2 regions of the Ruminococcoides sp. genome follow, and region 2 is predicted to be linked to the other one. Evidence: a T-box and tRNA genes for the amino acid it is inferred to sense, from the RefSeq annotation. Region 2 holds a T-box; the other holds one or more tRNA genes.
What was found. The T-box of region 2 lies ahead of pheS (phenylalanine--tRNA ligase subunit alpha). A T-box ahead of a tRNA ligase gene usually reads a tRNA of that ligase, here a tRNA-Phe.
Positions count from the first base shown of each region.

Region 1 (6,948 bases), on a different contig from region 2:
GACTGTTGAAGAAATTGCCAAAATTATGGAGATGCCAAAGGAACAGGTGGTGCTTGCGCTTGAGGCAATTGTCGAGCCGGTGTCGCTTTATGAACCCGTGTTTTCGGACGGAAACGATACTATATATGTAATGGATCAGATAGGCGATAAGAATGACGATTCAACATGGCTTGAAGAAATTGCCGTAAAAGAGGCAATTACAAATCTTTCGGACAGGGAAAAGCGGATTCTTTCAATGAGGTTTTTCCGTGGCAAAACTCAGATGGAGGTTGCGGCTGAAATAGGAATTTCACAGGCACAGGTCAGCCGTATTGAAAAAGGTGCTCTCGATACTATAAAGAAAAACATTTAACCGTAAGTGCAAAACAGCTGTTCAGTCGGACGGCTGTTTTGTGTTTGCATAAATTTATGTGTAAAAAATCACAGGCAAATTTCGTAAAAAAAGACGAAAAAACAGTTTTTACTTTACTTTCGTACTTTTGTGTGTTAAAATTTTAGTGTATGAAAACATATTGCTTGCAAAATTTACGGAAACAAAATTAAGGAGGAAACGGTTTTGAATTCAAAGCTGAAAAATGATTCTACCGACTATTTATTCAAGGCAATTCTTTCTCTTGAAAACGAGGAAGATTGCTATCGCTTTTTTGAAGATTTATGCACAAGTGCAGAGCTTAAAGCCATGTCACAGCGTCTTGTTGTTGCAAAAATGCTTACCGAAAAAAAAGTATATACCGAAATTGTTAAGGAAACAGGTGCGTCAACCGCAACTATCAGCCGAGTGAAAAGAGCGTTGTTTGACAACGATACATACGGCTACACGCTTGTGCTTGACCGAATTAAAAACGGAGAAAAAGAGTAATGCCGAGCTATTTGTCATTTGCCCGATTTTATGACGGACTTATGCAGGACGCCTGCTATGAAAAACGCTGTGACTATATTTTGAAGCTTGCCGAAAGTTTCGGTCATGATATGGGCATAACGCTTGACCTTGCCTGCGGAACGGGAACTCTTACCCGACTTTTGAAAAAGCGGGGCGTGGATGTTTTCGGAATTGATTACAGTATGGAAATGCTCAGCGAGGCAATGCAAAGTGCCTCCGAAGAAGGGCTTGATATCCTGTTTTTAAGGCAGAAGATGCAGAGTATTGACTTGTATGGTACAATAAATACCTGTGTTTGTACTCTCGACAGCATAAATCATCTTACAAAAATTGAAGATGTTGCAAAGACATTTGACCGTGTGGGACTTTTTATGGACGATGACGGTCTGTTTATTTTTGATGTCAACACGGTGTACAAGCATAAAAATATTCTTGCGGATAATACCTTTGTGTATGAAAACGACAGCGTTTTCTGCGTATGGCAAAACACTCCCGAAGATGATAACAAGGTGAAAATCGACCTTGATTTCTTTGAGGAAGAAAACGGTGTGTATTATCGTTCGTCCGAAAGCTTTTCGGAAAGAGCCTATACAGATGCTGAAATCAAAAAAATGCTAACGGATGCAGGTTTTGAAGTAGAGGCTGTTTACGGCGACCTTACCTTTGAAAGCCCGAAAGCGGATGAACAGAGGGCAATTTATGTTGCAAGGATGAAAAAATCACGCAACAAAGAGTTTAATGAATCGAAAGGATAACCGATATGGATAAAATAATTCGTTGTATTACATCTGACGGTGCGATTATGGCGGCTTGCGTTGATGCCTCTGACATAGTTTTTACTGCAAAGAAGATTCACCATCTTTCACGCAGTGCCACAGCCGCACTCGGCAGACTTTTGTGTGCAACCTCAATTATGGGCGATATGCTCAAACAGAAAGATGCGTCAGTCAACCTCCGTGTAATGGGTGATGGTGAACTCGGTCCCGTTATCGCAGTCGGCGACAGCAGCGGCAATGTAAAGGGTTATGTCGGCAATGCAGACTGCCCGACGGAATATTATGAAAACGGCAAAATCAATGTTGCAAAAGCAGTCGGCAGAACAGGTATGCTAAATGTTATGCGTGACTACGGTTCAGGCGATCCGTACATAGGTCAGGTTGAGCTTGTCAGCGGTGAAATTGCCGAGGATATTGCAAACTACTACGCAACAAGCGAACAGATTCCCACAGTTTGTGCCTTGGGTGTGCTGATTGACAAAGAGGACGGCGAGGTTTTGCTTGCAGGCGGATTGCTTATTCAGCTTCTTCCGGGTGCAGACGATACTGTTATTGACAAGCTGGAAAAGAATATTGCAGAGCTTGAACCCGTTACAACTATGCTTGCAAAGGGTATGAGTATTCTTGATATCTGCAAAACAGCCCTCAAAGGCTTTGAGGTTGAAGTGCTTGACGAAAACCCTGTTAAGTATGTTTGCGGTTGTTCAAAAGAAAAGCTTGAAAATTATTTTTGTACCCTCAGCGATGACGATATCCGTTCTATGGTCAATGAACAGGGTGTTGCCGTTGCAACCTGTCACTTCTGCAATAAGAAATATGTCTTTACAAAGGATGACCTTGAAAAGCTGATTGCAGAGAAAAACAGCAAAGAATAAAGATTTTTAAAGGCCTTGTCGCAAATGTTCGTGATGTCACTCATAAAAATGAAAAAAATTTCAAAAAAGTGTTGACATTTGGAACAAGTTGTAGTATGATAATATCTGTCGCTGAGAGATATTCGAAATTCAACAGAACTTCGATAGAGCGACAAAGGCATGTGGGAGCATAGCTCAGCTGGGAGAGCATCTGCCTTACAAGCAGAGGGTCACAGGTTCGAGCCCTGTTGTTCCCACCACATTTGGCCCGGTAGTTCAGTTGGTTAGAACGCTAGCCTGTCACGCTAGAGGTCGACGGTTCGAACCCGTTCCGGGTCGCCAATTTTTGCCTCTGTAGCTCAGTCGGTAGAGCAGGGGACTGAAAATCCCCGTGTCGGTGGTTCGATTCCGCCCGGAGGCACCAATAAAATGCGGATGTAGCTCATCTGGTAGAGCGCCACCTTGCCAAGGTGGAGGTAGCGGGTTCGAGCCCCGTCATCCGCTCCATTAAATCAGTACAGTTGATGTACTGGTTTTTTTATTTTACAGATTTTTTTTCCAAACAAGGGGCTCGAAGGTGTAGCCTTGCGACCGCCGCCAGTGGCGGAAAGAGGGAGCAAAGCACTGTCTGAAATAAGGAGCAAAAGGAAATACATTTATGTGCAACGCATTGCGACTGTATTTCAGACGGTAAACCTTAAAATTAAGAGCGTTGATGAGAGTTAGGGTTACGCACCGCAAGCAGTTGGCGAGGTAGAACTTTTTGCATTAAACAATCCCCGTCATCCGCTCCAACTAAGACAGTACAGAAATTGTGCTGTCTTTTCTTTTTTGTACAATCTCGTAGGGGCGGATATCATCCGCCCGCAAGTAACTACTGAATTCTTTTGACAGACCCGATTTTATAAATGTCGCAAAACAATTGTTATACTGTAACAGCGAACTGCGCTTTCAAATAATACCGTGTGAAAACACGGGGCGAAACTCTTGTTTACTGTTTGAAATAAGGAGTTTACCATACTTGTATTAATAACTTCAGCGACTATGTTCTGATTGCCGATAATCACGAAATTGTAATTAGCAAATAAATTTTAAAAAACTGCAAAAACGGTATTGACAATCGACTGATTTTATAGTATTATATTACCTGTCGCTGAGATGTAATCGAAATTCGACAGAACTTCGATGAGCGATATAGGCATGTGGGAGCATAGCTCAGCTGGGAGAGCATCTGCCTTACAAGCAGAGGGTCACAGGTTCGAGCCCTGTTGTTCCCACCACATTTGGCCCGGTAGTTCAGTTGGTTAGAACGCTAGCCTGTCACGCTAGAGGTCGACGGTTCGAACCCGTTCCGGGTCGCCAATTTTTGCCTCTGTAGCTCAGTCGGTAGAGCAGGGGACTGAAAATCCCCGTGTCGGTGGTTCGATTCCGCCCGGAGGCACCAATAAAATGCGGATGTAGCTCATCTGGTAGAGCGCCACCTTGCCAAGGTGGAGGTAGCGGGTTCGAGCCCCGTCATCCGCTCCAACTAAGACAGTACAGAATCGTGCTGTCTTTTCTTTTTGTACAAATCTGTAGGTGCGAATATTATCCGCCCGCAAGTAAGCACACAAATTTTGTGATAAAATAAATAGAATTATCTAAAAACACAAAATGATTGTCATACAGTATCGTTCATCGGACAACGACGGAATCCCTTTGGCAGAGCCTGTATATTCCACACAACAAAAGGTCACGATTTTGAACCGTGACCTTGTTTTTTAAGACTATATCAGTTATTGATTCTTGTCAGCTTTGTGCCGGCTATGTAGAGAGTATCGCCGTCGATTCCCCATGTATCCGAACCGCCGTTTGCGGGATCGTCAGACCATTTGAGTGACTGCGACTGACTTTGATTTACAAAAGAAACCTCAAGGCTGATTGAAAGAGTTTTTTCATCATCAATGCTGTACTTCATATCAATCAAATTAAAAATCTCATCATAGTTAATAATGTCGCTGTATTCCGAGCTGCCAACATAATTTGAAATAAGTTCGCCGAGTTCTTTTGCATTCGGAATACCGATTGTTCCGTCAGGCTTGAACTCAAGTTGTAGGCTTACTCCGTTCTCCTCGGCAATCCATGTACCCTGAATCTGTCCCTGAGGAGTGGCTTTGTTAAGTCCGTTAAATATAAAGAATGCCGCAATTGCAACAACGAGTGCAACCGCAATGCCGCACGCTGTAATTATAAACGGTGTCTTTGACTTTTTCTTTGGAATCGGCTGTGCATACTGTGGCTGAACGCCCTGATTGTTATAATCATAAGAATATCCGCCCTGCTGACCGTTCTGATACTGATTATATCCGCCCTGTGCATTAACTGTCTGATACTGCGGTGCGGAATAATCATTTGCAGGCATCTGATTATATGCGTCAGTCTGATGATTTTCAACAGGCTGTGTCTGCTCATTCCGAACATTCATATCGGCAGTCTGTTCAACCGACTGATTTTCTGCAATCGGCTGTTCGTTCTGTACAGCTGATTCCTGTACGGGTACAGGCGCTCCGCAATCGGCACAAAACTTTTCATTAGGCAATAACTGTCTTCCGCAATTTTTACAAAACATACTTCTTCTCCTGTTCAACAAAAAATAATTTCGAGGAAAACCCCTTTACAACAGCAAATTCAACCATATTATCTGTTTATTTTTATTGTACTGTTTTTTCTTCTTCAAGTCAACTGATATTTAAAAATCAGTGTTTTTTTACATAAAAGATATACTGAATACAGAAGATTTTACTGAGGATAGATTCGTATAATCATTCTCGGTGACTATTTGTCAAGTTTTCATTGACAAATTACGACACAAATTGTATATTATAAGTAAGGGAGCTGACAAGTTAGTCGGCTGAGAGGAGGCTGAATGCCTCGACCTATGACCTGATTTGGATAATGCCAACGGAGGGAAACAGCGAGCCTTTACGGACACACCTTTTGTTGGTGTGTCCGTTTTATTTTTATAAAGGAGAATCCGCTATGATTGGAAATTGTCTTGAAAATGTAAGAAAAAATGTACCGCTTGTACACAACATCACAAACTATGTAACAGTAAATGATGTTGCAAATGTACTTCTCGCTTGCGGAGGAAGTCCGATTATGTCAGACGAACCCGATGATGTTGCCGACATCACAAGCATTTGCGGCGGTCTTAACATCAACATCGGTACACTTAACAAAAACTCAATTGAGGGTATGTTCATTGCAGGCAAAAAAGCTAATGAACTTTCTCACAAGATTCTACTTGATCCTGTCGGCGCAGGCGCAAGCAAGCTCCGCACAGACACAGCGGTTAAGCTTGCAAAAGAAATCAAATTTGATGTTATCAGAGGTAACATCTCGGAAATCAAAACTCTTGCACTCGGAAGCGGCACAACAAAGGGTGTTGATGCCGATGTATCGGATGCGGTAACAGAAGAAAATCTCGATAACGCAGTTGCATTTGTAAAGGATTATGCCAAAAAGTCGGGATGCGTAATTGCAATCACAGGTGCTATTGACCTTGTAAGTGACGGCGAAAAGTGCTATGTAATTCGCAACGGCCGTCCCGAGATGAGCAAAATCACAGGAACAGGCTGTCAGCTTTCGGGTATGACAACTGCATTTATCGTTGCAAACCCCGACAATGTTCTTGAGGCAACTGCCGCAGCAGTTTGTACAATGGGACTTGCAGGCGAAATCGCTTTTGCAAATATGGCAGAAACAGACGGCAACTCAACATACCGCAACCGAATTATTGACGCTATCTATAATATGGATGCCGAAACACTTGAAAAAGGAGCAAAATATGAATTGCGATAAAAAAGATTTGTTGCTCTATGCCGTAACCGACAGGGCATGGCTTAACGGTGAAACACTTTGCAGTCAGGTTGAAAAGGCTATTAAAGGCGGTGCAACATTCATTCAGTTAAGAGAAAAAAATCTTGACCAAAAGCATTTTCTTGAAGAGGCTCTTGAAATTCAGAAACTCTGCAAAAAGTACAATGTTCCGTTCGTAATCAATGACAATGTAGAAATTGCAAAAGAAATTGACGCTGACGGTGTTCATGTCGGTCAGAGTGATATGGAGGCAGGCAATGTCCGCAAGATTCTCGGTGACGACAAAATCATCGGTGTTTCGGCTCAGACTGTTGAACAGGCTCTTCTTGCTCAGAAGCACGGAGCAGATTATCTCGGAGTCGGAGCAGTTTTCAAAACAGGCTCAAAGGACGATGCAGACGATGTTTCACACGATGAACTTCAGAAAATCTGTGAGGCTGTTGACATTCCTGTAATCGCAATCGGCGGAATCAGCTCTAAAAATGTTACGGAACTCAAGGGCAGAGGTATCGTAGGCATTGCCGTTATCAGTGCTATTTTCGCTCAGCCCGATATTACAAAGGCAACAGCAGAGCTTAAA
Region 1 covers NZ_DBLZMS010000006.1:41,752-48,699, reverse strand. Annotated here, with positions in the region: gene sigG (RNA polymerase sporulation sigma factor SigG) at 1-352, shown strand, start outside; gene AC2HW8_RS06575 (YerC/YecD family TrpR-related protein) at 557-859, shown strand; gene AC2HW8_RS06570 (class I SAM-dependent DNA methyltransferase) at 859-1,635, shown strand; gene hslO (Hsp33 family molecular chaperone HslO) at 1,641-2,531, shown strand; tRNA gene AC2HW8_RS06560 (tRNA-Val) at 2,695-2,770, shown strand; tRNA gene AC2HW8_RS06555 (tRNA-Asp) at 2,776-2,852, shown strand; tRNA gene AC2HW8_RS06550 (tRNA-Phe) at 2,859-2,934, shown strand; tRNA gene AC2HW8_RS06545 (tRNA-Gly) at 2,942-3,017, shown strand; tRNA gene AC2HW8_RS06540 (tRNA-Val) at 3,715-3,790, shown strand; tRNA gene AC2HW8_RS06535 (tRNA-Asp) at 3,796-3,872, shown strand; tRNA gene AC2HW8_RS06530 (tRNA-Phe) at 3,879-3,954, shown strand; tRNA gene AC2HW8_RS06525 (tRNA-Gly) at 3,962-4,037, shown strand; gene AC2HW8_RS06520 (zinc ribbon domain-containing protein) at 4,282-5,118, opposite strand; gene thiM (hydroxyethylthiazole kinase) at 5,529-6,350, shown strand; gene thiE (thiamine phosphate synthase) at 6,337-6,948, shown strand, end outside.
Region 1: it has a tRNA-Phe gene. The T-box ahead of pheS (phenylalanine--tRNA ligase subunit alpha) is inferred to sense a tRNA for this amino acid. The anticodon was not compared.

Region 2 (6,948 bases):
TTGTTTTACATCTCTCATACGATCTTCAATATTCAACACCCCGTCACTGCCTGCCAATGCATCGCATAACTGAATTAATTTGTCATAATCATCCATATTCACTTTAGCAAGAGCAGTTTCTATCAATTCAAGTTCTTCATCAGAAACATCGAATTTACCAATGTATTCCTTTACGGTTGAATTATTAAACGAATGTGTCAGGCAAATTTTTGCGACCTCATCATATCCCAATGACATCATGTATGTATATCCGTCATAAACATGACCTAAATGCCTAACACCAAACTTTCTGCCAATATCATGGAGTAACCCTAATATGTATGCCTTTTCCGAATCCAAATTTTCACATAATTCCGCAATCTTTTCAGCGCATTTTGCTGTAATGCGACTGTGATTTACCCAAGGACCCGAATTACATTGTTCAGCTTCTTCTAATATTTTTTCAGCTTCCGCTCTTGTTGGCATCATTTTTATTCGCCTCCATAAACAGAGTTATATGCAAAACATTACCTCACACTAGTGCATAAAAGTAATTTTGTGACATTTATATAATCTGACTTAATATAAATTTTGAGTTGTTACTTGCGGGTGGATAATATCCGCCACTACAAAATCGTCATCATTTTGACAACTTTTTTTCGCAAAAAGATTCCTGTTTCTTACTTGTATTTTAAATCAAAAACCGCAACGCTTATATGCAAGTGGGATACAATTTATCAGGTCTGTGGGGAGCATTGAGATTTTGCCGTATTTTTCGGCGGCAATGTCGCCTGCAAGGCCGTGGAGATATACTGCCGCTGCGGCTGATGAAAACGCACTTGCGCCCTGTGCAAGAATTGATGCGGTCATTCCTGCAAGCACATCACCGCTGCCGCCTGTTGCCATTCCCGAATTGCCTGTCGGGTTCACAAGCACCTTGCCGTTTGGAGAGGCAATTACCGTTCCCGCTCCTTTGAGAACGGTTACAACACCGTACTTTTGTGCAAAATCGAGGGCAACTCTCTCCCTTTCCGCATTTACAAGCGGAGTTGCAAGACCTGTAAGTCTTGACATTTCGCCCGGGTGAGGAGTAATTATAATCGGCGCATTTTTCCTTAAAAGAATTTCAGGCTGTTTTGCAACACAATTGAGTGCATCTGCGTCAAGCACAAGCGGTGTTGTGGAATTTTCTATTAAAGAAAATACAATTTTTAATGTATCGTCGCACACACCGAGTCCGCAACCGACAAGAGTTGCAGAGGATTTGCACGATTCGCTGACTAAAAACGGAACATTTACCTTTGAGATTCTGCCGTCTGCATTTTCGCTGAGAGGATAGTAAACGCTCTCAAGAATCGTTTGGGCAACAATCGGGTAAATACTTCTCGGCAAGGCACATTTTGCAAGACCTATGCCCGTTCTTAACGCACCCTTTGCCGACATAACCGCCGCCCCTGCCATTCCGTAGCTTCCGCAAACGCAGAGCAATGAACCCAGAGTTCCCTTGTTTGCATCATCGGGGCGTTCAAAAATTGCACTTTTTACAACATTTACATCTGTTACTGTCATACAATCAACTCATTTTTCTTTTATAGAATAACTGAACCACAATATTCTTGTTGAGGTGCGGTTTCATACCGTTGAGAATATCCTCGTTCGGAGTAAAAACAAGAAGACATCTGCCGTATGCAGGACTGTTGAAAACAGCGAAATAGTTTTCGTCCTTGGAGTCAATATCTCTTGCGGCGATAAAAGTTTTGAGAAACCTCATCTTCTTGATTTCGGTATCGTCTTTTTCAAGTCTTTCAATCTCGTTAATCTGAACCTTGCACATGGTTTTTCTTTTGCGCAATGCAACAACCTTTGCAATTTCAAGCTCATTGCCCGAAACCGAATATTCAAAATCGACTTTCTGAATACTGAACACATACCAAACAGCATAAATTCCGCCTACAAACACGAAAAAAGCCACATAGATAAGATATGCAATTGTTGCAAAAGCAAGTAAAAACAATGTTGTCGGCACTAAAATAAGCAAAAGCACCGAAACAATTTTTATAATCAGATTTTTAGGTTTGTTAACCCGTCTTACAACCTGTTCGTTAAAATTATTCAATGTATTTTCTCCTTTTTGATTGATATTTCATATGATATCACAGGCTGTTGTTTTTTTCAACAAAAGATACAAAAACTCTTGCAAAAAAAATGTTTTGGTGTTATCATAGAAAAAGATAACATGATGACGAAGAAAGTAGCGTTTGCGTTATACCGTCAAAGAGAATGTGTGCCGGGGCTGAAAGCATACAACGGTGTTGCAGGTGTGAAGTTCCCTTCCGAGTGGTGAGGTTGAAATTTTCAGTAGATCTCAACGGCTGACTCCGTTACAGGTTGTGAAAGTGTCTGCTTTCGGGAGTGTTTGCTTTGATGCAAAAATCAGGGTGGTACCACGGATTATTTCGTCCCTGCGTAATTGATTTTACGCAGGGCTTTATTATTTTTACGGAGGTAATTTATGAACGAGAAATTATTAAGTTTAAAAGACGAAATCAAGTCAAGACTCGGCGAAACACAAGATTTGACCGACCTTGATAAAATCAGAGTTGCTTACCTTGGCAAAAAGGGCAGCATCACGGCTCTTTTAAAGGGTATGAAAGACCTTCCCAACGAGGAAAGAAAAACTTTCGGTGCTGAGGTAAACAAGCTCAAGGCACAGGCCGCACAGCTTATTGAAGAAAGACTTGCGGAACTTAAAGAAAAGGAAATTCAGCGTGAAATCGCCTTGATGCCGCAGTTTGACATTACATCGCCTGTTGCGCTTGCAAGGGGTTCTTATCACCCAATCACCCTTGTTCAGAGAGAATGCGAAAAGATTTTCTCATCAATGGGATTTAACATTGAGGACTACTCCGAAATCGTAACCGACTACGAATGCTTTGAGGCTCTTAACATTCCGAAGCACCACCCCGCAAGAGATATGCAGGACACTTACTACCTTGACAACGGTCAGCTTTTAAAGTCACACACATCAGCCGCACAGAACGCAATTCTTAAAAAGTACGGCAAGGGACTTATTGAAAACGGCACCCCTATAAAAGCCATCTTCCCCGGCAGATGCTTCAGAAACGAGGCTACGGACGCTTGTCACGAAAACACATTTTTCCAGATGGAAGGCGTTATGGTTGACAAGGACATTTCAATTTCAAACCTTATCTACTTTATGAAAACAATGCTTTCCGAGGTATTCAAAAAGGATATCAAGGTAAGACTTCGCCCCGGCTTTTTCCCATTCGTTGAACCGGGTTTTGAACTCGACATCAGCTGTCTTATCTGCGGCGGCGAGGGTTGTCCGTCATGTAAGCACAGCGGTTGGCTTGAGCTATGCCCCTGCGGTATGATTCATCCCAATGTTCTGCGTGAGGGCGGAATTGATCCCGAAAAATACACAGGCTTTGCGTTTGGTCTCGGTCTTACAAGACTTGCAATGATGAAGTACGGAATCAAAGATATCCGTGACCTTAACAGCGGCAGTCTTAAAGCACTTTCACAGTTTACTGATGACGAATAAGAGAGGAGATACAAAATGTTTTTATCTATGAACTGGATTCAGGACTTTGTTGATTTGAGCGGTCTTGATAAAATTGAACTTATCCGCAAATTTTCTCTTTCCACAGCCGAGGTTGAAAACGATATTCTCCGCAAGGGCAGTGAAATCAGCGGTATTGTTGTAGGTGAAATTAAGTCGGTTGAAAATCATCCCGATTCAAAGAAACTTCATCTCCTCAAAATTGATGCAGGCGAAGATGAACTTATTGATGTTGTCTGCGGTGCTCCGAATGTAAGAGTCGGTCTTAAAACCGCTTTTGCAAAGATTGGCGCTAAAATCGGCGAAATCACGATTACACCAAGACCTCTTGCCGGCTTTACATCAAACGGTATGTGCTGCAGTGAGGCTGAAATCGGTATCAGTGATGACAACTCCGGCATTATGGAAATTACAGATGATGTTAAGAACGGCACAGACCTTAAGGATATTTACGAAATTGACGATATTGTTTTTGAGGTTGATAACAAGTCGCTTACAAACCGTCCCGACCTTTGGGGACACTACGGAATCGCAAGAGAATTTGCCGCACTTGCAGGCAGAGAGCTTAAACCTTTTGACCTTGACGATTTAAAGGCATATGACGGTCTTAAAAAGATTGATATGAAGATTGAGGACACTCTCTGTCAGAGATACAGCTGCTTACAGATTGAGAACATCAACCGCAATGTAAGCCCCGTAAATATGAGAATCCGTCTTTTCTACTGCGGTATGAGAGCAATAAACTATCTTGCTGACCTTACAAACTACCTTATGCTTGAAATGGGACAGCCGATGCACGCTTTCGATTCAAGAAAGGTTGAAAAAATCAGAATCAAGCGTTTTGACAAGCCTTTCACTTTCAAAACACTTGACGGTGTTGAAAGAAACATTGACGAAAACACACTTATGATTTGCAACGGCAACACTCCTGTAGCAATTGCCGGTATCATGGGCGGTCTTGATTCGGAAATTGTTGACGATACAACTACTCTCACACTTGAATCCGCAACATTCAACGCAGTTTCCGTAAGAAAGTCAACAGTAAGACTTGCTCACAGAACAGACGCATCAATGAGATATGAAAAATGTCTTGATCCTGAAATGACTGTTACTGCAATTGCAAGATTTGTATATCTTCTCAAAAAGTATGACAGCGACATCAAGGTTGTTTCTTCGCTCACAGACGAGTACGCATTCAGGTATGACACAGTTGTTCTTGACTTTGACAAAAACTTTGTTGACCGCTACACAGGCATTGAAATCAGCAACGACAGAATTGTTGCAACACTCGAAAGCCTCGGCTTTAAGGTTGAGCTCAACAACGATAACTTCAGCGTAACGGTTCCAAGCTGGAGAGCAACAAAGGATGTTACAATCAAGGCTGACATCATTGAAGAAATCACCCGTATTTACGGCTATGACAACTTTGAAATTCACACAACACGCTCTCCCCTCTACCCCGTAAGAGCAAGCGTTGTTAAAACTACGGAAAACAAAATCAAGGATATGCTCGTTAAGAGATACAATCTCCACGAGCTTCACTCATATGTATGGGCATACAACGATGAACTCAAGGCAATTGACATTCCTGTTGAGGATAATGTTAAGCTTGCAAACGCAACTAACCCGAATATTGAAACATTAAGAAATTCAATTGTTCCCACACAGCTTTGTCAGATTAAATCAAACCTTTCATTCTCAAACGATTTCGGTATTTTTGAAATCGGCAGAGTTGTAAACGGTCTTGACGAAAACGGTCTTTGCATTGAGAACAAAAAGCTTGCAATCACACTTTACAGCAAGACAAGAAATGTTAAGGACATCTATTTTGAACTCCGTGACATTCTCGCAGTTGTAACAGATGAAATCAAGCACAAGGCTCTCACATTTGAAAAGGCTGAACCGACTCACAGCTACGAACACCCCGTAAACCTCTATTCGGTGTGCCTTGACGGCAGAAATATCGGTACAATCGGCATTGTTCATCCGACAGTAAACAAGAAGATTGACAAAAAAGCCGCAATTGTATTTGCAGAAATTGATGTGAACGCTTATGCAAACACAGAGGCCGCTCCGATTGTTTATGACGAACCGTCAAAGTTCCCGCCGATGGACTACGACATCAGCGTTGAAGTTCCTCAGGGAATGTTCTTCTCACACCTTGCAGAGTGTTGGAAAAACGAAGGCGGAGAGATTCTCAAAAGCACAAAGATTGTTGACACATATGACACAGATACAGTTCACAGCGTAACAATCCGCTTTGAGTTCTCATCAAATGAAAGAACACTTTCATCAGCCGAGGTTCAGAAGATTATGGACAAGATAATCTCAAATCTTTCTGAAAACGGAGTAAAGCTCAGAGGCTAAAAATTATGGGGGCGGTTTTTCCGTCCCCTTTTTGTGACATAATCTGACAAGCATAAGATAAAATTAAAAAATATTACTGCTGTTTTATCACACAAAGCAATGTTTTTGACATTGAAATAACATAAATTAGGCATATTTATTAAAAAGTGCTTGAAATTTACTTTGAAATATGGTATAGTAGCAGAATAGGAGGTGTTTCAGTATGTTGGATAAAACAATGATTTTTTCTCTTGGTGAGGAAAAAGATGACCAGATAAAAGCAGGGCTTACAATCGTTTATGATGCCCTCCGCCAAAAAGGATATAACCCTATTAATCAGATTGTGGGATATATTTTAAGCGAGGATCCGACCTATATTACAACATATAATAACGCTCGCAACATCATCAGCAAGATCGACCGTGACGACCTACTTGAAGCACTGGTAAAATCGTATCTTAATGTTTAAGAAAGGATGATGCCTTGTGGCAGATACCAAAAAGACCGAAAAGAAATTTTCGACTTACAAGGGCAGACCGCTCGTTCGTTGCAATGACGAGATTTACTACGGCAGTATGGAAGAACCGTATGTTATAAGAATGCAAATCAAAAGCAAAAAGGATGTCAACGGAACTGAGATTGCCGATAAGGTAACAGTTCAGCTAATGGCTACAGACCCTTATCTTTCACCGAGAAAACAGCTTGTTAAGTCAAGCGAGAAAAAGGGATTGTTCCTTGCTATGGATATTGCAGACATTTGGCTTGAAAGAGCCCTTGCAAACAAAATGTAATTTAACATTGAATTTACGGAGTAATCGGTTTTGGTTACTCCGTTTTTTCTTATGTAGAACAACATCTTTGTTGCATTTATAAAACCAGTCTTATCACAAACTTTTTACCGTTACATGAAAAGTGTATAGTGGATGTTCCCATACAAATGATTACAAAACTTTGAAATTTTATTATACATAAAAAGCACTCTGCATTTCTACAAAGTGCCTTAATTTAAAATATTAAGTTCAGAATAAATCGCCACGCTT
Region 2 covers NZ_DBLZMS010000008.1:110,370-117,317, forward strand. Annotated here, with positions in the region: gene AC2HW8_RS08380 (HD domain-containing protein) at 1-468, opposite strand, end outside; gene AC2HW8_RS08385 (NAD(P)H-hydrate dehydratase) at 676-1,548, opposite strand; gene AC2HW8_RS08390 (hypothetical protein) at 1,553-2,095, opposite strand; T-box leader at 2,210-2,446, shown strand; gene pheS (phenylalanine--tRNA ligase subunit alpha) at 2,492-3,544, shown strand; gene pheT (phenylalanine--tRNA ligase subunit beta) at 3,560-5,929, shown strand; gene AC2HW8_RS08405 (IreB family regulatory phosphoprotein) at 6,132-6,377, shown strand; gene AC2HW8_RS08410 (hypothetical protein) at 6,394-6,699, shown strand.